4 regions of the Citrobacter sp. Igbk 17 genome follow, and region 3 is predicted to be linked to each of the others. Evidence: predicted binding sites of a transcription regulator. Region 3 holds the regulator's gene; each other region holds the start of a gene.

Region 1 (5,964 bases), on a different contig from region 3:
GTCATGCGTGACGTGCTCAAAGGTATCCAATAAATGGACTCGCCACCTCTGCGGAGGTGGCGCGATTTACCTGTTTGCTGTACGTCCTAGCGGGACCACTAACGGCGTTCCGGCAACCGGATCGTCGATAATCATACACCGCAGCCCATAGATTTTTTCAATGAGCTCTGCTGTGACAATCTCTTTCGGCGCACCCTCGGCAACGATCTTTCCATCACGAAGTGCAATCAGATGAGTGGCATAGCGACATGCCTGATTCAGATCGTGCAGAACAGCGGCCAGCGTGTAACCTTTCTCCCGGTTTAGCTCACTCAGCAGCTCCAGCAGATCAATCTGATGGCTGATATCCAGCCAGGTGGTCGGTTCGTCGAGCAGCATAATCGACGTTTCTTGTGCCAGCACCATCGCTATCCACGCGCGTTGGCGTTGACCGCCGGAGAGGGTATCCACACTTTGCGCCGCCAGATGCGTGATCCCCGTGGCCTGCATCGCGTGGGTTACCGCGATTTCATCTTCTTTACGCCAGCGGGTAAATAAAGGTTGATGTGGGTAACGCCCACGAGCAACCAGCTCCTGCACGGTAATATCGCCTGGCGTGGTGGCATTTTGCGCCAGCAGACCAATTCTGCGTGCGACCTCTTTGCTGGGGTAATGTTGAATATGTTCACCATCGAGCCAGACGTTGCCGTGCGCGGGCGTCATCAGACGACTCAATGTACGCAGCAGCGTGGACTTTCCACAACCGTTGGGTCCAATAATGGCAGTGAAGTGACCATCGGGGATCGCGACATTAAGGTTTTCCGCCACGGTAAATTTGCCATAACCCAGCGTTAACTGGTCGCCACGCAAACGGGCTACTGATTCGGTCATTTTTTGCGGGACTCCTGAATTAACAAGACGATAAGGTAAATACCGCCGAGGCTTACGGTGACAACGCCAACCGGAAGCTGATAAGGCATAAAGAGCTGCTGAGCGCATAAATCGGCCATCAGCAGTAACAGGGCACCGCACAGCGCCGACTGCGTTAATCCCCAACGAGCCGTGCCGCTAAGCCGACGCGCGATATGTGGGGCAACCAGGGCAATAAATGAGATAGGGCCTGCCAGCGCGGTAGCCGCAGCGGTCAACACCACTGCGACCAGCATCATCATCAGACGTGAGCGTTCAACGCTGACACCAAGCGCACAGGCGCTGTCATCACCCATTTCCAGTAAACGCAGGCGACGTACCAACAGCGCGGCGCACCCCAACATCACGATAATCAGCGGCGCTGAAGGCCAGGTCTTCGCCCAGGTCAGACCGTTGAGCGATCCGGCGTTCCACAGCCCGGCGGTCAGCGCGGTTTCTAAGGATGCCTTCAGCAGCAGCCAGGTGTTGAAGGCCACCAGCATAGCGCGAATGCCGATCCCGATGATGATCAGTCGGAAGGTGTCGATGCCGTTGCGCCAGGCCAGCGCCCAGACCACCAGCGAAGTCAGGACCCCGCCGAGCATGGCCGCCAGCGCGATAGCGGTAAGATGCTGACCAAACAGCACCATTGCGACCAGTACGCCGCTCCAGGCACCGGTATTGAAACCCATCACGTCCGGGCTACCCAGCGGGTTGCGCATCAATGACTGGAATATCGCGCCGCTAACGCCCAGCGCCGCGCCAATCAGCAGCGCCATCAACACGCGTGGTAATCGCCACTCGGTCACCACCAGCGTAATGCTACGCGGTGCATCGCCGAGCAGGGCGGCAATAATTTGCTGGGTCTCGAGCATAACGGCACCGCTGCGCAGGCTCCACAATCCAACGGCCAGGCAGCCGACGACCAGCAGCAGACAACTGATAATCAGGCGACGGGAGAGATGCATCATGCGCCACCTCCGCGCTGTTTGCGGCGTACCAGGAAGATGAGAACCGGCGCACCGATAAACGCGCTGACGACCGAGACGCGCAGTTCGCCGGGCACAATCAGACGACCGATGATATCGGCAATCAGCAGCAGAGAAGGGGTGGCCAGCAGAGTGACGGGCAGCGACCAGCGATGATCTGCGCCCACCAGCCAGCGTGCCATATGCGGCATCATCAGGCCGATAAAGGCGATAGGGCCGACGATGGCGGTCGCACTTCCGCACAGTACGGTAATCACCAACAGGCCGATAAACTGGGTACGCGCAACTTTGCTGCCCAGCGCCGTTGCGGTGTCGCTTCCCAGACTGAGGCTATTCAGAGCACGGCTAAGAAACAGCGCGACAGCGCCGGCAATCAGGACCGGGATCAGCACGACTTTCAGCGTCTGCAGGCTGCGGATATCCAGTGAACCGGCTTGCCAGAAACGCAACTGGTCGTAGACATCCGGGTTGAGCAGGGCGATGCCAGTGGATAATCCTTCCAGAACAGCACCCAGCGCAACACCGGCCAATGTCAGGCGTACCGGGCTGAGCTGTCCGCCGCCCTGACTACCGGTAAAAGCCACAATCAGTGAGGCTGCGAGAGCCCCGGAAAAAGCCATTACCAGTTGTTCTTGCGGGGAGGAAAAGCCAAACAGCGACGCGCCTAAAACAATCGCGAAGCTGGCCCCGGAATTGACGCCAAGAATACCCGGATCGGCCAGCGGGTTGCGGGTGAGCGTTTGCATCAGCGCACCCGCCAGGCCCAGCGCCCCCCCTGCGAGGAGCCCTGCCAGCGTACGCGGGAGTCGCGCGTCCAGCACGATGGTGCAATCGGCGCTTTGACAACTGCCGGTGAGTGCATCAAATACCACGGAGGCGGGCAGCGACTTTGCGCCAATAACCAGACTTAATGCCGTGGTGAGAACAAGGAGTAACAATAGTCCGGGCACGGCGAAGGCGCGTGTCGCGGAAACAGAGCATGACATATCAACTTCCCTGATAATGATAGTAATTATCGTTATCGATCTTATTTGGATATGTTAGCATGTGCAGCCATTGAATGGATATTGAAAAAGTACCTGGTAAGGCTCTGTAATGAATCGACAATCCTGGCTGCTTAATCTCAGCCTGTTAAAGACCCATCCTGCATTTCGCGCTGTTTTCCTCGCCCGTTTTATTTCCATTGTCTCTCTGGGGCTATTGGGGGTTGCGGTCCCGGTACAGATCCAGATGATGACCCAGTCGACCTGGCAGGTGGGTTTGTCGGTTACGCTGACCGGGAGCGCCATGTTTATTGGTCTGATGGTGGGTGGCGTACTGGCCGATCGCTATGAGCGCAAAAAGGTGATCCTGCTGGCCCGCGGAACCTGTGGTATCGGTTTTATTGGCCTGTGCCTGAACGCGCTGCTGCCCGAACCGTCGTTGCTGGCTATCTATGTTCTGGGTTTATGGGATGGCTTTTTTGCCTCGCTGGGTGTCACCGCACTGCTGGCGGCGACACCTGCGCTGGTCGGGCGTGAAAATCTGATGCAAGCCGGGGCGATTACCATGCTGACGGTGCGTCTGGGATCGGTGATTTCGCCAATGCTTGGTGGGGTGCTGCTGGCGACCGGGGGCGTGGTCTGGAACTACGGCCTGGCGGCGGCGGGTACATTCATTACCTTGCTGCCATTGCTGAGCCTTCCCGCGTTACCACCTCCGCCACAACCGCGTGAACATCCGTTGACATCGCTGGTGGCGGCGTTCCGTTTTCTGTTCGCCAGCCCGCTGATTGGCGGCATTGCGCTGCTCGGTGGTCTGTTGACCATGGCGAGCGCTGTGCGCGTGCTGTACCCGGCACTGGCGATTAACTGGCAGATGTCGAGCGCTCAGATTGGGTTACTGTATGCGGCTATTCCCCTGGGCGCGGCCATCGGTGCTTTAACCAGCGGGCAACTGGCACACAGCGTGCGTCCTGGTCTGATTATGCTGGCATCAACTGTGGCCTCTTTCCTGGCTATCGGCCTGTTCGGCCTGATGCCGGTCTGGGAGCTGGGCGTTGTTTGTCTGGCGCTGTTTGGCTGGCTGAGTGCGGTCAGTTCTTTGTTGCAGTACACCTTGTTACAGACGCAGACGCCGGAAGCGATGCTCGGGCGAATTAACGGTTTGTGGACTGCGCAGAACGTAACCGGTGATGCGATTGGCGCGGCGCTGTTAGGGGGGCTGGGGGCGATGATGACGCCTGCGGCCTCGGCAAGCGTCAGTGGGTTTGGGTTGGTGATTGTCGGTCTGTTGCTGCTGCTGTTGTTAAGCGAGCTTCGTCGTTTCCGACAGATACCTGTGAATGCCTGATAGCGTTGTGCGCTACGGTTTGTAAGCCGGATTAGGCGTTAGCTGCATCCGGCGATAGCCATTAAAAGAGCGCTGACAGGCGTTGCAGCAGTAGCGTCGCGCTGTAGTAATCCAGACGGAAGGTTTCCGTCCCCAGCGCATAAACGCGTTTGTTTTGCACGGCAGGCAGATGTGCCAGCAGTGGGTTAGCGTAAATCGCCTCGGCATCTTTGCTGTCGCCTGCAAACAGGAACAGCGCTTCACCGTTCAGGCCGGCCGCCAGATTCTCACCACCAAGCTGGATAATGTCGTGACGTTTACCCTGGCTCTGGCTGGTATGTAGTCCGGCAGGTAGCGGTGCCAGCGTGAAACCGAGCTGTTCCATCAGCTTGCCTTGCGCGGACTCCGGCGTCCACAGGTTGGCGCTGTGCGCGGCTGCGGTATACACCAGCGCGCTGACCGGCTGTGGCGGCAGGGTGATACGTTGCTTTACCGCGAGCAGTTGCTTATCAAACTCAGCAATACGCGCCGCTGCCTGTTGCTCCTGCCCGGTGATTTCACCTAATTGTGTCAGCAGTGACTGCCAGCTTTTGTCGTCGTAATTAATGATAAGCGTAGGGGCTATGGTGGACAGTTGATCGTACAGCGCAAGCGCGGAGTCTCCCCCGGTGGCGCTGACCAGAATCAGGTCCGGCATTTGTGCTGCAACGGCTTCGGCGCTCGGCTCGCCAATATACAGGCGGCTCAGTTTGCGTGCTTTGGCGACGTCGCTCCACTGGCGTAAAAAGCCCTGAGCGTCACCGATACGGTTATTCGGTGTCGTGGCACCGCTGGCAATGATAGGCGCATCAATGGCGAGCAGAGAACCGGTGAGCGTGACGCTGGTGGAAACAATGCGCAGTGGCTTATGTTCCAGCGTGTGCGTGCCACGACTGTCGGTAACCTGGCGTGGCCAGTCAGCGGCATGGCTTAAAGAAATTCCTGAAATAGCGAGTCCAACCAGTAACAGCGCAGTGCGGTAAAACGCGGGAAATCTCACAAATAAGCTTCCTGTTATCAATGTAGTTAATGCTTCTCATTTTCATTGTTACGCGTCAGGGATGCAAGCCTAAGTCGCACATTGTGTTACCACAAGAGTTGACATACCGACGCTTTGCTTTTAGGTTAGCGACCGAAAATATAAATGATAATCATTATTAGAGCCTTTATCATTTTATGGAGGATGATATGGACACGTCACTGGCCGAGGAAAAAACGCAGACTATGGCAACTCTCGCTCCCGACAGTTTTTTCTTTATGTCGCCGTATCGTAGTTTTACGACGTCAGGATGCTTCGCCCGCTATGCGGAACCGGCAATTGATGGTGATTCACCAGACAGCCCTTTCCAACAGAAAATGCACAAACTGTTTGCGCAGGCCAAATCGCAGGGCATCGCAAACCCCATTATGGTCGGGGCCATTCCCTTTGACACCCGCCAGCCCTCGTCGCTGTTTATTCCCCAATCATGGCAAAGCTTCTCACGCACGGCAAAGCAGCAATCAGCGCGTTACTTTACTGCCCATCAGTCGCTGAATGTCGTTGAGCGTAAATCGATTCCTGAGCAGGATTTTTTCGAAGATATGGTCGCCAGAGCAGCGGCGCTGACGGCAACGCCGGAAGTCGACAAAGTGGTGCTGTCACGCCTGATTGATGTGACCGCCGACGCCAATATCGACAGTGGTGCACTGCTGGAGCGGCTGATCGCGCAAAACCCGGCAAGCTACAACTTTCATGTAC
Region 2 (5,964 bases), on a different contig from region 3:
TTACCCGCAGGATGTGTTTGCCGAACATACTCATGAGTTTTGCGAGCTGGTGATGGTGTGGCGCGGCAATGGCCTGCATGTTCTCAACGATCGCCCGTACCGGATAACCCGTGGCGATCTGTTTTATATCCGTGCCGAAGACAAACACTCCTACACCTCAGTTAACGATCTCGTCCTGCAAAATATCATTTACTGCCCGGAACGGCTGACGCTGAATGTCGGCTGGGAAAGCGCGATCCCAGGATTTAACGGCTCGCCGCGACAGCCCCACTGGCGGCTTGGCAGCGCTGGTATGTCCCAGGCCCGGCAGATAATTAGTCAGCTTGAACACGAGAGTAATCAGCGTGACCCGCTGGCTTTTGAAATGGCTGAATTGCTGTTTGGGCAACTGGTGACTCATTTCAAACGGCATCGCTATGCCACGGATACGCTGCCAGCGACATCAAGTGAAACGTTGTTGGATAAGTTGATTACCGCGTTGGCCGGGAGTCATGAACATGCCTTTGCGCTGGATAAATTCTGCGAGCAGGAACAGTGCAGTGAGCGAGTTTTGCGTCAGCAGTTTCGCAGCCAGACCGGAATGACCATCAACCAGTATCTCCGCCAGGTGCGGGTTTGCCATGCTCAGTATCTGCTCAAGCACAGCAGACTGATGATCGGTGAAATTTCTATGCGCTGCGGCTTTGAAGACAGTAATTACTTTTCGGTGGTATTCACGCGAGAAACCGGGATGACGCCGAGCCAGTGGCGTCATCTCAGCAGCCCGAATGATTAACTGGCCATTCCCAGACCGACAATATTTGCCGCGAGAATAATGACCACGCAGCCGAGGCTCAGTACGCTGACCGGACGGCGGCCCGCGTTTTTCCACTCTTTCAGCACCAGACCAACAATACCACCGCACAGGACATAGAAGCTCATGTGCAGCATCCAGCTGACATAATCATACTGCGCCGGAATGCGAGCGTGGCCCCAGGCGTAGAAGAAGAATTGTAGATACCACATCAGACCACCGAGCGCGGACAGCAGCACGTTGGTGATGATCAGCGGTTTGGCTAACGAGAAGTCGGCTTTTATCGAAAGATCTTTCACTTTTGCCAGACGAATAAAACAGAAGCCCAGGTTGACTAAAGCACCGCCGCCCATGATGACGACATAGCTTGGCAGCGCGACGTACAGCGGATCGACGCCCAGCGCGGCAGCAGCATCGTGCATGGGTTTCGCCGCGTTCATCGCAAAGGACATCCCGGCAGAGAAAATGCCGCACATTACCGCCAGTACCAGCCCCTTCTTCAGGTTGAACTCTTCTGCTTTGATGCCCATTTTACGTTCTTTCAACTGCCCTGCGCGGGTCACAATGCCCACGCCGATCAGCGCGACCAATACGCCCAGTAGCGTCATGCGTCCGCCATTGGTGTTGATCAGCACATCAAAGTTACCGTTGATGATAGGGGTCATCAGCGTGCCGACAATCAGGGTAATACCAATCGCAATACCAATCCCCATCGACATGCCGAGATAGCGCATGGTCAGGCCATAGTTGATATTACCGATCCCCCACATCGCGCCAAACAGGAATACCGGTGCCAGCGTGGAGAGGCTAAAAGAGCTGAAGTAGGCCCAGAAATTGGGAAGCAACATGGCGCTGATGGTCCATGGCAGGATAAGCCAGGAGACGATCCCGCCAACCGACCACATTGTTTCCCATGACCAATGTTTAACTTGTTTGAACGGGGCATAGAAACAGGCTGCGCTGGCTGCACCTATCAAATGCCAAAAAATACCCATCGTAATCGCGTTACTCATGACTGAATCCTCGTTATTTTTTATCGTCGGTCATAACCCCTCCGACACAACGAGTTTAAAAATTACGCAGATGATTAACCTTTTGACGATTGCCGCCTTTGTCCTCTTGTTGGCAATCATCACGTTAACTGGGTGATTTGGCTCACATCTTCAGTAATGGTGATGAATAATTAAGACCCTGTAAAAAGTACGGCATTGATAATCATTTTCAATATCATTTAATTAACTATAATGACCCAACTGCTTACGCGGCGTTAACACTGGCCGCCCGACAATACTGGAGATGATTATGAGTTATACACTGCCATCCCTGCCGTACGCTTATGATGCCCTTGAACCGCACTTCGATAAGCAGACGATGGAAATCCACCATACCAAACACCACCAGGCTTACGTAAACAACGCTAATGCTGCGCTGGAAAGCCTGCCTGAATTCGCGAGCCTGTCTGCTGAAGAGCTGATTACCAAACTGGATCAGCTGCCTGCGGATAAGAAAACCGTTCTGCGTAACAACGCTGGCGGTCACGCTAACCACAGCCTGTTCTGGAAAGGCCTGAAAACCGGTACCACGCTGCAGGGCGACCTGAAAGCGGCTATCGAACGTGACTTCGGTTCCGTTGACAACTTCAAAGCTGAATTTGAAAAAGCAGCAGCCACTCGTTTCGGTTCCGGCTGGGCGTGGCTGGTTCTGAAAGGTGACAAACTGGCTGTTGTTTCCACCGCTAACCAGGATTCCCCGCTGATGGGTGAAGCTATCTCTGGTGCTTCCGGCTTCCCAATTGTGGGCCTGGACGTCTGGGAACACGCTTACTACCTGAAATTCCAGAACCGTCGCCCGGACTACATCAAAGAGTTCTGGAACGTAGTGAACTGGGACGAAGCCGCAGCGCGTTTTGCCGCAAAAAAATAAGTTTAATGATGCCTGAAACCTGAGAACGTTATGCTGATCAGGTCGGGATCTGATGACGTGATACAGCCCCTGCAAGCGATGCCTGTGGGGGCTTTTTTGTGATCAAAATCAACATAGGAACATTGATCCATTTAAATTGAAACAAGGTTTTATTATGCGAGTGGGATCACTTTTATAGTTTCTCTGAATGTCTATCTTCTTTTCATCAAGACGGGCGCATCTCAAAAGCAAGATGCAGTCGCCCATAAAAATTGCCCCATTTTTATGTCTACAGGTGATGGAAATGCAGATCAAACGTACGATAGAGAAAATCCCAGGCGGTATGATGTTAGTACCACTTTTTCTGGGCGCGTTATGTCACACCTTTTCACCCGGTGCCGGGAAATACTTCGGCTCATTTACCAACGGTATGATCACCGGTACGGTGCCGATTCTGGCCGTCTGGTTCTTTTGCATGGGGGCGTCGATTAAGCTGAGCGCTACCGGAACCGTACTGCGTAAATCCGGCACGTTAGTGATAACCAAGATCCTGGTCGCATGGGTGGTAGCGGCAATTGCATCGCGCATTCTTCCTGAACATGGCGTGGAAGTGGGGTTCTTCGCCGGGTTGTCCACGCTGGCGCTGGTGGCTGCAATGGATATGACTAACGGCGGGCTGTATGCCTCGATCATGCAGCAATACGGCACCAAAGAAGAGGCTGGGGCGTTTGTCCTGATGTCGCTGGAGTCAGGTCCGTTGATGACCATGGTCATTCTGGGAACCGCCGGGATTGCGTCGTTTGAACCGCATGTATTTGTGGGGGCGGTATTGCCGTTCCTGATTGGTTTTGCGCTGGGTAATCTGGATCCTGAGCTGCGGGAATTCTTCAGTAAAGCCGTGCAGACGCTGATCCCTTTCTTTGCCTTCGCATTGGGTAACACTATTGATTTGAGCGTCATTGCGCAGACTGGCGTTCTGGGTATTCTGTTGGGCGTAGCGGTCATTATCATTACCGGCATTCCGTTGATTATTGCCGATAAACTGATTGGTGGTGGGGATGGTACTGCGGGGATTGCGGCGTCCAGTTCTGCTGGTGCGGCCGTTGCCACACCGGTGCTGATTGCTGAAATGGTTCCGGCGTTCAAACCGATGGCACCAGCGGCCACCTCCCTGGTGGCGACCTCAGTGATTGTAACCTCGATCCTCGTACCGATTATCACATCCATCTGGTCGAAAAGAGCCAAAGCCAGAGCGGCGGAAATTGATCTTCGCGGTACCGTGAAGTAAGCCTCTTTTGCCGGATGGTCTGCACCATCCGGCTTAATGCGTTAACCTTTGACGACGAACACCTCATCAATAGTCCGACACTCACTCTCGTTCAACTCTCCACCCGCGTTTCGTGATACTCCGGTGCAATAGCCAAACTTCCGTGACACAACGGTCTTGATGGTAGTGACAAAATCCTCGCCGATGGCGTAGATGGACATGTAGGTGCCAATCTTATCCTGAATCTCACGCAGCACCGCCAGATCGCCCTGCTTAAACGCCTCGCGTGCGCTGACAAATAGCTCAGGCATAACGTTGTTGAGGCCCGAGATGATCCCCGCGCCACCTGCCAACAGGTTGGGAATGTAGTATTCGTCATAGCCGGACAGCACGGCAAAATCCTCCCGCACGGCTCGGGTGGTCTGAATCATGCTGCGGGTATGGGACTGACAGTCGACGGTGTCTTTAATGCCAGCAAAATTCGGGAACTCAGCGGCGAGGGTGGCTACCAATTCGGGGGTTAAATCGCAGCCGGTGCGTGCCGGGAAGTTATAAGCAAACCATTTACCGCTGAGTTTCTGCCCCAACTGACGGAAGTAGCTCAGCAGCTGTTTCGCCGTTTGTCCGTAGTAGTAGGGCGGCAGGATCATGACGGCATCGTAACCGGCGCGATGCGCCTCCTGGGCCATCAACAAAACATCATTCTGGCAGGTGGATGAGACGTTCGCGACCATCTTCAGCGAGCTCATCGTACGGGCTTCACGGATCAGCAACAGCCTTTCTTCGAGCGTAAAGGAAGCAAATTCCCCAATGCTGCCCATCAACAAAATAACGTCGATTTTTGCCTCAGTAAGGCGTTTGAGATGCTGGCTCAGACCATTGAGATCGATCTTGCCATCATTGTCCATTGGCGTAATGGAAGGACACCAGACGCCAGCAAATTGCGATTGACCAGTCACGTTGTCGACTCCTTAATTGAAATGATGTTTCAAAACAAGATTACATTGATAGCATGTGTCCCTAATTTTCATGTGAACCGTGCTCTCATTTTGAGCGACTGGGGTAAAATAAATATGGTGTAATGGAAGAAATTTATCGGGAGAGGGAACAGATGCGATATCCGGTCGATGTTTTTACAGGCAAGATTCGGGACTACACGGGAAGCCGTCCCAGCGCGATTGCTAAAGTTCAGGTTGATGGCGAGTTGATGCTGACCGATCTGGGGCTCACGGGCGATGAACAGGCGGAGACTAAAATTCATGGCGGGCCGGATCGCGCGCTGTGCCACTATCCGCGTGAACACTATCAGCACTGGATACAAGAATTCCCCGAACAGGCGGAGTTATTTGTCGCCCCCGCCTTTGGGGAGAATCTCTCGACGCTTGGGCTGACAGAAGAGAATGTCTATATCGGCGATATTTTCCAGTGGGGCGAGGCGCTGATTCAGGTCACACAGCCGCGTTCACCGTGTTTTAAGCTGAATTTCCATTTTGGCATTAGCGATATGGCCAGTCAGATGCAGGCTTCGGGGAAGATAGGCTGGTTGTACAGTGTTATCGCGCCGGGGCAAGTGTCCGCGGATGCGCCGCTGGAACTGGTGTCGCGTGTGAGCGATGTCAGTCTGCGGGAGGCCATTGCCATTGCGTGGCATATGCCGTTTGACGATGACCAGTATCACCGCCTGCTGTCAGCGGCAGGATTATCGAAAAGCTGGACCAGGACAATGCAGAAACGTCGCCTGAGTGGCAAAATTGAAGACAATGCCCGACGGTTATGGGGCAGTCATCCCCCTCAGGAAAGGACGGAAGTGTAATGACTGAATCTGAAAATGCGGTGGCAATTGTTAAAGCGTTTCTGATTGCCTCGATGATCCCCGATGCTGAGCGTGCAGCGACGTTTACGCATCCTGAGGTGAAGATTACCTTTACCGGACGGCGAGAAATGGCCGGTGCAGCGGATATTGCCCGCTTTAATGGCGAACGCTATAAGTGGGTAAAAAAAG
Region 3 (5,964 bases):
TCAGATTCAGGTTGTAGTGCTGAGCGATACGTTTCCAGTATTCGATACCGGAACCACCCAGTGGATCAACGCCCAGCGTCAGACCCGCTTTCTGGATTGCCGCCATATCGACGATATCTGCCAGCCCTTCCACGAAGGGTTGAACCAGGTCTTGCTCTTTAACATGACCGGACGCCAGTGCGGCATCCAGCGGGATACGCTTCACGCCTTTCAGACCATCAGCCAACAGTGCATTAGCCCTGTCCTCTACGACTTTGGTGACGTTGGTATCTGCCGGGCCACCGTTTGGCGGATTGTATTTAATGCCGCCGTCTTCTGGTGGGTTATGGGACGGCGTGATCACAATACCGTCAGCCAGCAGACCGCCTTTTTTATTGTGGACCAGGATAGCATTAGACACGGCAGGTGTTGGCGTAAAGCCGTTGTTTTCCTGCACGATGACATCAACACCGTTCGCCGCCAGCACTTCCAGTACAGAGATAAATGCCGGTTCAGACAACGCGTGGGTATCCTTGCCCACATAGCACGGGCCAGTAATCCCGTTTTTCGCACGTTCTTCGGCAATCGCCTGAGCGATAGCCAGAATATGCGGCTCATTAAAACTATGACGACCCGCACTACCGCGATGCCCGGATGTACCGAACTTCACCGCGTGCTCCGCATTCCCTGCCGTCGGTTTTAGTACATAGTATTGCGCCGTTAACTGGGCGACATTAATCAAATCACTCTGTTGTGCAGGTTGACCTGCACGGTTGTGGATTGCCATTGCCTGGTCCTTCTAATGCAAGGATTAAATTGTTCCGCAAACCTTTTCAATCAACTCCGCGGGGAATTGCATTGACTGCATGATATGTTCAACCATGCTGCATTTACGGCCGGTATTCGTGTTGGTGATCACCCAATATGGCGTGCCTAGCACGTGTTTCGGTTTGGTTTGATTACCATTTTTCAGCAACGTCTGTTCATCCGCTGCGAAATAAACGCGCGTGCGGCCATGCAACGATTCTGTTGCTTGTGCAAACGCGTGTTGATCCAGTGAGTAAAGTGTAGACAGCACCAGCATAAAGCGATTCACTGCTTTTTTCTGTTCCGCATATTCATCGGAAAGCAGCAGTTCACGCATGGCGCGCACTTTGTCTTTCGCGGGGTTGACCGGCTTGGCTTCCACGACAGGTTGCACGGCGCGGACTTCTTTTACTACCGGAGTGACAGGCTGTGATGCGGCGGAAAACTTCAACATACGCCGTAAAATGTCGGATGCGCTCTCGCCAATATGCTTGGTGTGGCTGGCAATATAGCTATAGAGTTCATCATCAACTTCAATCGTTTTCATCTTAATCCAGTGCAATGTTTGGCTGAATACAAGTTGTCAGGACTTTACACACTGTAGTGTAAAGGCAAATCCTAACAGCGGATAGCGTCGAGCCTGGTGACCAGCAAAACTCGGAGTAACCGTAGTTGTTGCAGCCATGTGGCAGAATGGTCAACATGATACCCTAACCCGTGAGTGTGAAAAAAAGAACTTTGCCATGAAATTGAATATCCGAGCGCAATCTGCGCAAAACCCGCACAATAATTCTCCCATCGTCCTGGTTCACGGTCTGTTTGGCAGTCTGGATAATCTGGGCATACTGGCACGCTCCCTGGTCGTTGATCACGATATCATCCAGGTCGATATGCGAAATCATGGCCTCTCTCCCCGCTCACCGGAGATGAATTATCCTGCAATGGCGCAGGATCTGTTGGATACCCTCGATGAGCAACACATCGAAAAAGCGACCTTTATTGGGCACTCCATGGGGGGCAAAGCCGTCATGGCACTGACCGCACTGGCACCGGAACGCATCGATCAACTGGTCGCCATCGATATTGCACCGGTTGACTATCACGTACGCCGCCACGATGAGATTTTTGCCGCCATTAACGCGGTAACAGATGCCCAGGCTTCCTCTCGCCAGCAGGCCGCGAGCGTCATGCGTCAGCATTTGCAAGAAGAAGGCGTGATCCAGTTTCTGCTGAAATCCTTTGTTGACGGCGAGTGGCGCTTTAACGTCCCGGTGTTGTGGGATCAGTATCCCCATATCGTAGGATGGGAAACCATACCCGCCTGGGAACATCCGGCGTTGTTTATCCCCGGCGGTAATTCACCTTATGTGACACAAGCGTATCGCGAGCAATTACTGGCCCAGTTTCCGCAGGCCCGCGCCCACGTTATTGCCGGCGCAGGCCATTGGGTACATGCGGAAAAACCCGATGCGGTGCTGCGCGCTATCCGTCGTTATCTGAGTGAGAAGGTTAACTGATTAAAAACTCAGCGTCCGCGCGCGATTACGTGCGTGGGCGTTGGCGCGCCTCCCCTGCTGATGTATTATGGCGCGCTATCCATCCGGGCAGACGCCTGGCTGATTGTTTCCCCGAAGTCACCAAGATCATGGCCAAAGAACAAACGGACCGTACGACATTAGATCTGTTCGCGCAGGAGCGTCGCCCGGGACGACCCAAAACCAATCCGCTTTCGCGTGATGAACAGTTACGTATTAATAAACGTAATCAGCTTAAACGCGACAAAGTTCGTGGACTCAAGCGTGTCGAACTGAAATTGAACGCGGATGCCGTTGACGCTCTAAATGAGTTGGCGGAAGCGCGCAACATGAGTCGCAGTGAACTCATCGAAGAGATGCTGATGAACCAACTCACCGCATTGCGCGGTCAGGCATAGTCTGAATTTCTGCTCTAAATCATAAATCGTGTAGCACAGAGTGCAGTCCCGCGTGTTTGCTGTTTCCGCATGCCGGACTGTTCTGCTATGATTGCCCTTATCCGTGGGCAATGCGCCACCACCATTTCAATAAGTTTCAAGAGGTTATTTTACTCATGGCAATCACTGGCATCTTTTTCGGCAGCGACACCGGTAATACCGAAAATATCGCAAAAATGATTCAAAAACAGCTTGGTAAAGACGTTGCCGATGTACATGACATTGCAAAAAGCAGCAAAGAAGACCTGGAAGGGTATGACATTCTGCTGCTCGGCATCCCAACCTGGTACTACGGTGAAGCGCAGTGCGACTGGGATGACTTCTTCCCTACTCTGGAAGACATTGATTTTAACGGTAAACTGGTGGCATTGTTCGGCTGTGGCGACCAGGAAGATTACGCAGAATATTTCTGTGATGCGTTAGGCACCATCCGCGACATCATCGAGCCGCGCGGCGCTACCATCGTCGGCCACTGGCCAACGGCGGGTTACCATTTTGAAGCGTCCAAAGGCCTGGCAGATGACGACCACTTTGTGGGTCTGGCTATCGATGAAGATCGCCAGCCGGAACTGACCGCTGAGCGCGTAGAAAAATGGGTTAAGCAGATCGCTGAAGAGCTGCACCTCGACGAAATCATCAATGCCTGATTTCGTGCGGCGTAGATATTCATCTGCGCCGCATCAATAGATAAAACCAATCAAAATAATTGCTACAAATTTGTAACTTTTTCGCCTGACCCTGTACAATGGCTGGATGCCAATCGGGTATTGCACAGTGTGTTTGTTGGTGATACCACGTTTTGATTAACAATATTTGCCAGAGACTTGCAGTTTTCATTTAGGCATGGCAGTTCTATAATGATACGCATTATCTCAAGTGCAATTTCTGTCACTTCTGTTAATGAAGTGAACCGTTTAGCTACAGGACAGATTCCGCATGACTGACAACAATACCGCATTAAAGAAGGCTGGCCTGAAAGTAACGCTTCCTCGTTTAAAGATTCTGGAAGTTCTTCAGGAACCGGATAACCATCACGTCAGTGCGGAAGACTTATACAAACGCCTGATCGACATGGGTGAAGAAATTGGTCTGGCGACAGTATATCGCGTGCTGAACCAATTTGATGATGCCGGTATCGTGACCCGCCATAATTTTGAAGGTGGTAAATCCGTCTTCGAACTGACCCAGCAACATCATCACGATCACCTGATTTGCCTTGACTGCGGCAAAGTGGTCGAATTCAGCGATGACTCCATCGAAGCGCGTCAACGTGAGATTGCGGCTAAACATGGTATTCGTTTAACTAACCATAGCCTCTATCTTTACGGTCACTGCGCTGAAGGCGATTGCCGCGAAGATGATCATGCGCACGACGCCAAATAATGTGATGCTTTCTGAAAAGCCAACCTTACGGTTGGCTTTTTTTATGGGCGTTACCTGCCCCTTTCCCCTTCCCACCGCTCCTGTGTTGCTTTAATGTAAAAATCAATTGCCTTCATCGGAGAGTCGAAATGGAACTTCGCCAGTTACGCTATTTTGTGCGCATTGTAGAAACCGGCAGCATGGGTAGCGCAGCGCTCGACCTCAATATCGGTGTTTCGGCGCTCAGTCAGCAAATGACCCGCCTGGAAAACGAACTCGCCATACGTCTGCTGCAACGGACTTCTCGTGGCGTGACGCCCACCAGCGCTGGACTGGCCTTTTACTCTCAGGCACAACTGGCATTACGCCACGCAGACGATGCCATCCTTGCGGCACGGGAAGCCAGACTTTCCGGGCACGTCAGCGTCGGCATGGCACCCAGCACCGCTTCCGTTCTCGGGATGCCTTTCATCAACGCTATGCGGGAAAGCTATGCCGATGTCCGCCTGCATGTAGTGGAAAGTCTCTCTGGCAATCTGGAACGAATGATTAATACCCGTCAAATTGATTTGGCCGTGGTCTTTCAGAAGGAAAAAATCCTGCGCTGGAGCGCCAGAGCAATTCTTGAGGAACAGTTATTTTTGATTGGTACTCATAACTTGCTGGCAGGTATTGCGGATGACACTATCGCCCCTGCCGAACTGGTTAATATTCCATTGATAATGCCAAGCCCAGGACATGGTCTGCGCGGCAGACTGGATGCTATCAGCCAGGAGCATGCGCTGAACATTGAGATCGCCACAGAAATTGACGGCCTGACGCTACTGATGCACGCCGTTCGCAGCGGAATTGGTGCAACACTTCAGCCTGGCGCGGCAATTTCCCATCTCGATAAAGAGACATTAAGAGTGGTCGGCATCCATAATCCCATACTTAGCCGCCCCAACTTTTTGGTCAGCCTTTCTGACGATGAACTCACCCCAGCAGGCCTCGCTGCCCGTGTGGTACTCACCAAAGTGATGCATCAACTGGTGGAATCTGGACGCTGGCCAGGTGCTACCCTTTACAATAATTAAAGGGCTGTTTAGCATCACGTCATAGCGTCCCCACAACTTACTCGTATACATTTTAATTACAAACTTAACAATTGGTTAAGTGGTAATGGAGTCTGCGATGGTTGATGTTCTGGTGATTGGCGGCGGCAATGCAGCACTATGTGCCGCTTTAACCGCCAGGGAGCAAGGCGCTTCGGTATTGCTGCTTGAGGCGGCCCCGCGTGAATGGCGCGGAGGGAACTCCCAACACACGCGTAATTTACGCTGTATGCATGATGCGCCACAGGATGTACTGGTGGAGAGCTATCCCGAAGAGGAATTCTGGCAGGACCTCTGGCGTGTAACGGAAGGTAATACCAACGAAGCACTGGCTCGGCTGGTGATCCGTACCTCTTCCCAATGCCGCGACTGGATGCGCCAGCACGGCGTTAACTTTCAACCGCCACTTTCTGGCGCTTTGCATGTCGCGCGAACGAATGCCTTCTTTATGGGCGGAGGAAAAGCACTCGTAAACGCCTATTATCGCAGCGCAGAAAAACTGGGGGTGCAAATCCGCTATAACACACCAGTCCAGGCACTTGAACTGCATAATGGCAAGTTCGTGGCAGCACTGGCAGGTGCAGAACGCATTCCGGCAAAGACCTGTGTACTTGCTGCTGGCGGGTTTGAATCTAACCGCGAATGGCTGCGAGAAGCATGGGGTGAGAACGCCCGCGGTGAATGGCCAGCGGATAACTTCCTCATTCGCGGCACGCGCTTTAATCAGGGCGTACTACTCAAATTTATGAT
Region 4 (5,964 bases), on a different contig from region 3:
CGCCCATTGCGCCGGTAGCCATCTCACCGTCACCTTTACTGGCTTCGATAGGGTTGGCCAGCACGCTCAGGCTGAAGGTGTCTTTCAGGCTTTGCCAGGTTTCATCCACCGCACCGAGCAGCTCGTCACCGAGGTGGAAATCTGCCGGATTGAACTCTTCTTCCTGAATATTTTCCGCGGTATAGAGCGTGTTAAGTGTCCCAACAACCACTTCTTTTGCCATCGCGCCGGTGAACAGACCGACGGTTGCCTGCCAGTTATCTTCATGTACGCCGATCGGTTTGAACACCGGCGTAATAACGCGGCTGACGGAGGCCAACGCGGAGTCGTTAATGTTGTCGACGATTTTTCCGCTCAGTGAGAAGCTGTTAAAGGCGCTGAGGAAAATACTGACGATGATGATGACTTTACCTGCACGCAGAACGAAGCCTTTCAGACGTTGCCAGGTTTGAATGATCAGACTCTTAATGTGCGGCACGTGGTACACCGGAAGCTCCATCACGAACGGTGTAGCTTCGCCACGCATGATGGTGTGTTTGAGCATCAGGCCGGTCAACACCGCCATGATGATACCCAGTACGTACAGCGAGAAGACCGCCAACGCGCCGTTCTGACCAAAGAACGCGGCGGCAAAGACAGCGAAAATCGCCAGACGTGCGCCACAGGACATAAACGGTGCCATCATGATGGTCATCAGACGCTCACGCGGGGCGTCCAGCGTACGTGCGCCCATCACTGATGGTACGTTACAGCCAAAGCCGACGATCAGCGGGACGAACGATTTGCCCGGCAGTCCCAGCGCCTGCATTAGTCGGTCCATCACAAACGCGGCGCGTGCCATGTAACCTGAGTCTTCAAGGAAGGAGAGGAACAGGTACATCATGCCGATTTGCGGTACCAGCGGCAGGACGGTGTTAATCCCGCCGCCAAGGCCCTGGGCCAGGAAGATGGTTAGCCAATCCGGGAAATGTAGCGTATAGCCAATCCACTGAATACCATGGATAAAGAGCGCTACGGAGCCAACATCAAACAACGGTTGCAGCGCGCCGCCAATGTTGATGGCGAGCAGGAACATCAGGTACATCACGAACAGGAAAATCGGCAGACCGAGGAAGCGGTTGAGGATAATTTTATCTACCGCGGTGGTGAAACGGCTCGGCTCTGCCGTCAGGGTATTACTGACGGTATCGCAGATAGCGGCAATGCACTGGTAACGCGCATCGGCAATATGCAGCGCCGGGTCGTCCATTGTTTCGCTCAGACGTGCAACGGCAGCATCCAGATTTTGCGCGGCATCACCGGCGTAAGCACGGCTGTAGATATCGCCTTCCAGCATCTGCAGGCCCAGCCAGCGGCGCTGTTTAAGCGGCATATCTTTAGCCATCGCATCGGCGAGGGTATCAGCTTCTTGCAGCAGTGGCTGGGCATAATGGACCAGCTCGACGGTGTCGTTTTCTTTGTAGCGATCGATCGCCAGCTTCAGTGCTTCAATGCCCCGGGCGCGGGTGGAAACCAGCGGAACCACCGGGCAGCCAAGACGAGCGGAGAGGGCGTCGATATCGATACGGATTTGCTGTTTCTCAGCAATATCCAGCATGTTCAGTGCGACGATGCAGGGAATACCCAGCTCAAGCAGTTGCAACGTCAGGTAGAGGTTGCGTTCAAGGTTTGAAGCATCGACCACGTTGATCAACAGATCCGCATCACCGCTTAAAATGTAGTGACAGGCAATTTGCTCATCGAGAGAGGTTTGAGATGAGATCGTCGTCAGAGAATAGGTGCCGGGTAAATCGACCAGCGTGACCTGATGGTCAGTGGTCGCGAAATGACCTTCTTTACGCTCGACGGTCACACCAGCCCAGTTACCCACACGCTGGCGCGCGCCGGTGAGCTGGTTGAATAAAGTTGTCTTGCCGGAATTAGGATTACCAATTAAACCAATGGTTAGTTTTTTCATTTTTATAGACTCACTGTATTAACAGGAAACCGCTTCCACTTCTAATAACGCCAGATCCTTCTTACGCAATACCAGACTTACACGACGCGTTTCAATATGGATAGGATCGCCGAGCGGGGCGACGCGAACCACATTGAAGGACGACCCGGGCAGCATGCCGAGGGATAACAGTTTCTGTCGATAAGCCGGGCTGATTTCACGAGCAAAACCGGTAATTTTCCACGCACTGTCAGGAGTGAATTGCATAGGGACCTACTTATATCTCGCTAACTGGATGATTACCTCATGGGGCGACAGGGCGGCATGAGACCAGATGATTAGCCAACGTAAGGAAAGAGTAAATAATCAACAGAACAATGATAATGAGAATGGTTTCTATCATCAATAGAATAAGTGTGACGGAATGTGGAATTAGATAATAATTTGCGCCAATTTTGATATGCCTCAACATTTATTCTGGTTTGGAATAGATTATTTGGGGCCGTAATTATTGACATTCTTAATGTTTAATTAAGGTTTCATCTGTTAATGAAGTGATAAATATATTGTAAGAAAAAGCGGGAAATAGATTAAATATGCCGGATGGTGATGTTTCAGCGCCTTATCCGACATACACATTAATTGGGCCAACCCGGCCGGACAGGGCGTTTACGCCGCCATCCGGCACATGGTTTAAACTTAGCGCTTTTTACCCATTGCCGCCGCCAGCGCATCCATCATCGCGCTGTTGCCCGCAGGCTGTGCCTCACGACCACGCGGTTTCGCCGCTTTTGGTGCCGGGCGATTGCCCTGAGTGCGTTCGTTATTCCCACCGCCGCGACGCGCATTGGTTTCGCCCGGCTGCTCGTCCAGACGCATGGTCAGCGCGATACGCTTACGCTGCAGGTCAACTTCCAGCACTTTCACCTTCACAATGTCGCCCGCTTTCACCACGGTGTGTGGATCTTCGACGAACTTATTCGACAGTGAAGAGATATGCACCAGACCATCCTGATGAACGCCGATATCAACAAACGCGCCGAAGTTGGTGACGTTGGTGACTGCGCCTTCCAGAATCATTCCCGGCAGCAGATCGTTCATGGTTTCTACGCCATCGGCAAACTGCGCGGTTTTAAACTCAGGACGCGGATCGCGGCCCGGCTTTTCCAGCTCTTTGATGATGTCGGTGACGGTCGGCACCCCGAAGCGTTCGTCGGTGAAGTCGGACGCTTTGAGATGACGCAGCGCGTCGCTGTTGCCCATCAGGTCACGCAGCGATTGCTCGGTGGCGGCCAGAATGCGTTCCACTATCGGGTAGGCTTCCGGGTGAACCGTGGAAGCGTCCAGCGGGTTGTCGCCGTGGTTGATACGCAGGAAGCCCGCGCACTGTTCAAAGGCTTTTGGCCCCAGACGACTGACTTTTAGCAACTGCTGACGGTTCTGGAACTGGCCGTTCTCATCACGCCAGGCGACGATGTTTTGCGCCATCATGCGGGTCAGGCCGGCAACGCGGGTCAGCAGGGGGACGGAGGCGGTGTTCAGATCAACGCCGACGGCATTTACGCAGTCTTCCACCACCGCATCCAGCTTACGGGCAAGCTGGGTCTGGCTAACGTCGTGCTGATACTGGCCCACACCGATAGATTTCGGGTCGATTTTCACCAGTTCAGCCAACGGGTCCTGCAGACGGCGAGCAATAGATACTGCGCCACGCAGCGACACATCGAGGTCCGGGAACTCCAGCGCCGCCAGTTCAGAGGCAGAGTAAACCGATGCCCCGGCTTCACTGACAATCACTTTCTGTGCGGTCACTTGCGGGAATTGCTTCTGTACGTCGAGGAAGAAACGTTCGGTTTCGCGCGACGCCGTACCGTTACCAATGGCTACCAGCTCTACGTTGTACTTCTCACATAACGCTGCAACGGCAACGGCGGCTTTGGCAGCCTGACCGGTATGTGGATAAATAGTGTCGGTGGCGACCAGCTTGCCGGTACCGTCAACAACAGCCACTTTTACACCGGTACGCAGGCCCGGATCGAGACCCATTGTGGCGCGCAGTCCGGCCGGGGCCGCCATCAGCAGGTCGTGCAGGTTACGGGCAAAGACGTTGATTGCTTCATCTTCCGCGCGTTCGCGCACAGTGCCCATCAGTTCGGTTTCGAGGTGCATCAGCACCTTAATGCGCCATGTCCAGCTGACAACGCCTTTACGCCAGCTGTCTGCCGGTGCGTTGTTCAGTCGCAGGCCAAGGTGATCCTGAATGATTTGCTCGCCGTGGCTCTCTTTCGGTGGCTCATCGAACTGCGGATCGGCATTTAGAGACAGCTGTAAGATGCCTTCGTTACGGCCGCGGAACATAGCCAGCGCACGGTGAGACGGCACGGTAGAAATCGGTTCGTGGTGATCGAAGTAGTCGCGGAATTTCGCGCCTTCCTCTTCTTTACCGCTTACCACGGTGGAAACCAGATGCGCGTTTTTCCACAGGTAGTCACGCACTTTCGCCAGCAGTGCGGCATCTTCAGCGAAGCGTTCCATCAGGATGTAACGTGCACCGTCAAGGGCCGCTTTGGTATCCGCCACACCGTTGTCGGCGTTGAGGTATTTGGCCGCTTCTGTTTCCGGGTCGTGAGACGGCGCGTTCCACAACAGGTCTGCCAGCGGCTCCAGTCCGGCCTCAATGGCGATTTGCCCACGGGTGCGGCGTTTAGGTTTGTACGGCAGATAAAGGTCTTCGAGTTCGGTCTTACTTAACGTGCCGTTGATAGCGTTTGCCAGGTCGTCGGTCAGTTTGCCTTGCTCGCCGATAGATTTCAGGATCGCCTGACGGCGGTCTTCCAGTTCACGCAGATACCCCAGACGGGTCTCCAGATTACGCAGTTGCGTATCATCCAGACCGCCGGTGATTTCCTTACGATAACGTGCGATAAACGGCACGGTGTTCCCTTCGTCAAGCAGGCGAACGGCAGCTTCTACCTGTTCTGCACGAGCCTGAATTTCACCTGCGATAATGCGGCAGAAAGAATCATTCATCATGGATAGCTTCGTCTATAGGATAAAAAATCAGGGGATAGTTATACGGACTGACTGGCAAAAATGCCAGTCATCTACAGGGGCTTCGGATTGTTCCGGTCTCACTTCACGTATTCGATCTCATTGACGTACCAGCTGGCTTCCCCGGCAGGGGTGTTCACCACCGCGAGATCGCCGACCTCTTTTTTCAGCAGCGCACGCGCCATGGGGGAATCGATAGAGATGTAATCCTTACGGCCAAAAATTTCATCGTAGCCAACAATGCGGAATTTGCGGATATCGCCATTGTCGTTTTCAATCTCGACCCACGCGCCAAAGAAGACTTTGCCCTCTTGCTGCGGGGAGTAATCGACAATTTTCAGATTCTCCATGCACTTGGTCAAATAACGGACGCGACGGTCGATCTCGCGCAGGCGCTTTTTATTATACTGGTAGTCAGCATTTTCGCTGCGGTCGCCCAGACTTGCGGCCCAGGTAACCTTCTTGGTGACTTCCGGGCGCTCTTCACGCCAGAGATAATTGAGCTCTTGTTTGAGTTTTTCATACCCTTCACGGGTTATCAGGGGCGTTTTCATCTTATTGTTTTACCTTCGACTCTGTGATGATGCGCACAATTAGTATTACATGAGCATATCAACAGAATAAATAATGTATTGCGAGAAACATTGTATACTTAAGCTGCTGTTTAATATGCTTTGTAACAATTTAGCCTGGAATTCATACCAGAATTTGCTGGTGACTCACGCGAGCTTTCTTAAGAATATACACTTAATTGTTGCGAACCTTTGGGAGTAATAACAATGCAAGAGAACTATAAGATTCTGGTGGTCGATGACGACATGCGCTTGCGTGCGCTTCTGGAACGTTATCTGACCGAGCAGGGCTTCCAGGTTCGAAGCGTCGCAAACGCTGAGCAGATGGACCGTCTGCTGACCCGTGAGTCCTTCCACTTGATGGTTCTGGATTTAATGCTGCCAGGGGAAGATGGCCTGTCAATT

Evidence for each region. Region 3 encodes Fur, which represses iron uptake genes when iron is present. Its sites were predicted from a motif close to ATAATAATGAGAACNACTATCAA; they were not measured.
Region 1: the regulator Fur is predicted to act here: its motif matches at 2,874-2,896, upstream of fepD (Fe(3+)-siderophore ABC transporter permease).
Region 2: the regulator Fur is predicted to act here: its motif matches at 2,002-2,024, upstream of sodA (superoxide dismutase [Mn]).
Region 4: the regulator Fur is predicted to act here: its motif matches at 2,314-2,336, upstream of feoA (ferrous iron transporter A).

Annotation. Positions count from the first base shown of each region.
Region 1 is NZ_JANEWI010000032.1:31,083-37,046, reverse strand. It holds gene entF (enterobactin non-ribosomal peptide synthetase EntF) at 1-33, shown strand, start outside; gene fepC (iron-enterobactin ABC transporter ATP-binding protein) at 67-870, opposite strand; gene fepG (iron-enterobactin ABC transporter permease) at 867-1,859, opposite strand; gene fepD (Fe(3+)-siderophore ABC transporter permease) at 1,856-2,863, opposite strand; gene entS (enterobactin transporter EntS) at 2,973-4,208, shown strand; gene fepB (Fe2+-enterobactin ABC transporter substrate-binding protein) at 4,270-5,226, opposite strand; gene entC (isochorismate synthase EntC) at 5,415-5,964, shown strand, end outside.
Region 2 is NZ_JANEWI010000011.1:58,662-64,625, reverse strand. It holds gene rhaR (HTH-type transcriptional activator RhaR) at 1-775, shown strand, start outside; gene rhaT (L-rhamnose/proton symporter RhaT) at 772-1,806, opposite strand; gene sodA (superoxide dismutase [Mn]) at 2,096-2,716, shown strand; gene kdgT (2-keto-3-deoxygluconate transporter) at 3,000-3,983, shown strand; gene NNO08_RS09005 (dihydrodipicolinate synthase family protein) at 4,025-4,921, opposite strand; gene yiiM (6-hydroxyaminopurine reductase) at 5,074-5,775, shown strand; gene NNO08_RS08995 (nuclear transport factor 2 family protein) at 5,775-5,964, shown strand, end outside.
Region 3 is NZ_JANEWI010000016.1:48,330-54,293, forward strand. It holds gene pgm (phosphoglucomutase (alpha-D-glucose-1,6-bisphosphate-dependent)) at 1-766, opposite strand, end outside; gene seqA (replication initiation negative regulator SeqA) at 791-1,333, opposite strand; gene ybfF (esterase) at 1,530-2,303, shown strand; gene ybfE (LexA regulated protein) at 2,432-2,719, shown strand; gene fldA (flavodoxin FldA) at 2,875-3,405, shown strand; gene NNO08_RS11525 (ryhB-regulated fur leader peptide) at 3,616-3,702, shown strand; gene fur (ferric iron uptake transcriptional regulator) at 3,695-4,141, shown strand; gene tcuR (tricarballylate utilization LysR family transcriptional regulator TcuR) at 4,270-5,196, shown strand; gene tcuA (FAD-dependent tricarballylate dehydrogenase TcuA) at 5,294-5,964, shown strand, end outside.
Region 4 is NZ_JANEWI010000002.1:24,089-30,052, reverse strand. It holds gene feoB (Fe(2+) transporter permease subunit FeoB) at 1-1,957, opposite strand, end outside; gene feoA (ferrous iron transporter A) at 1,976-2,203, opposite strand; gene NNO08_RS01310 (Tex family protein) at 2,636-4,969, opposite strand; gene greB (transcription elongation factor GreB) at 5,068-5,541, opposite strand; gene ompR (osmolarity response regulator transcription factor OmpR) at 5,767-5,964, shown strand, end outside.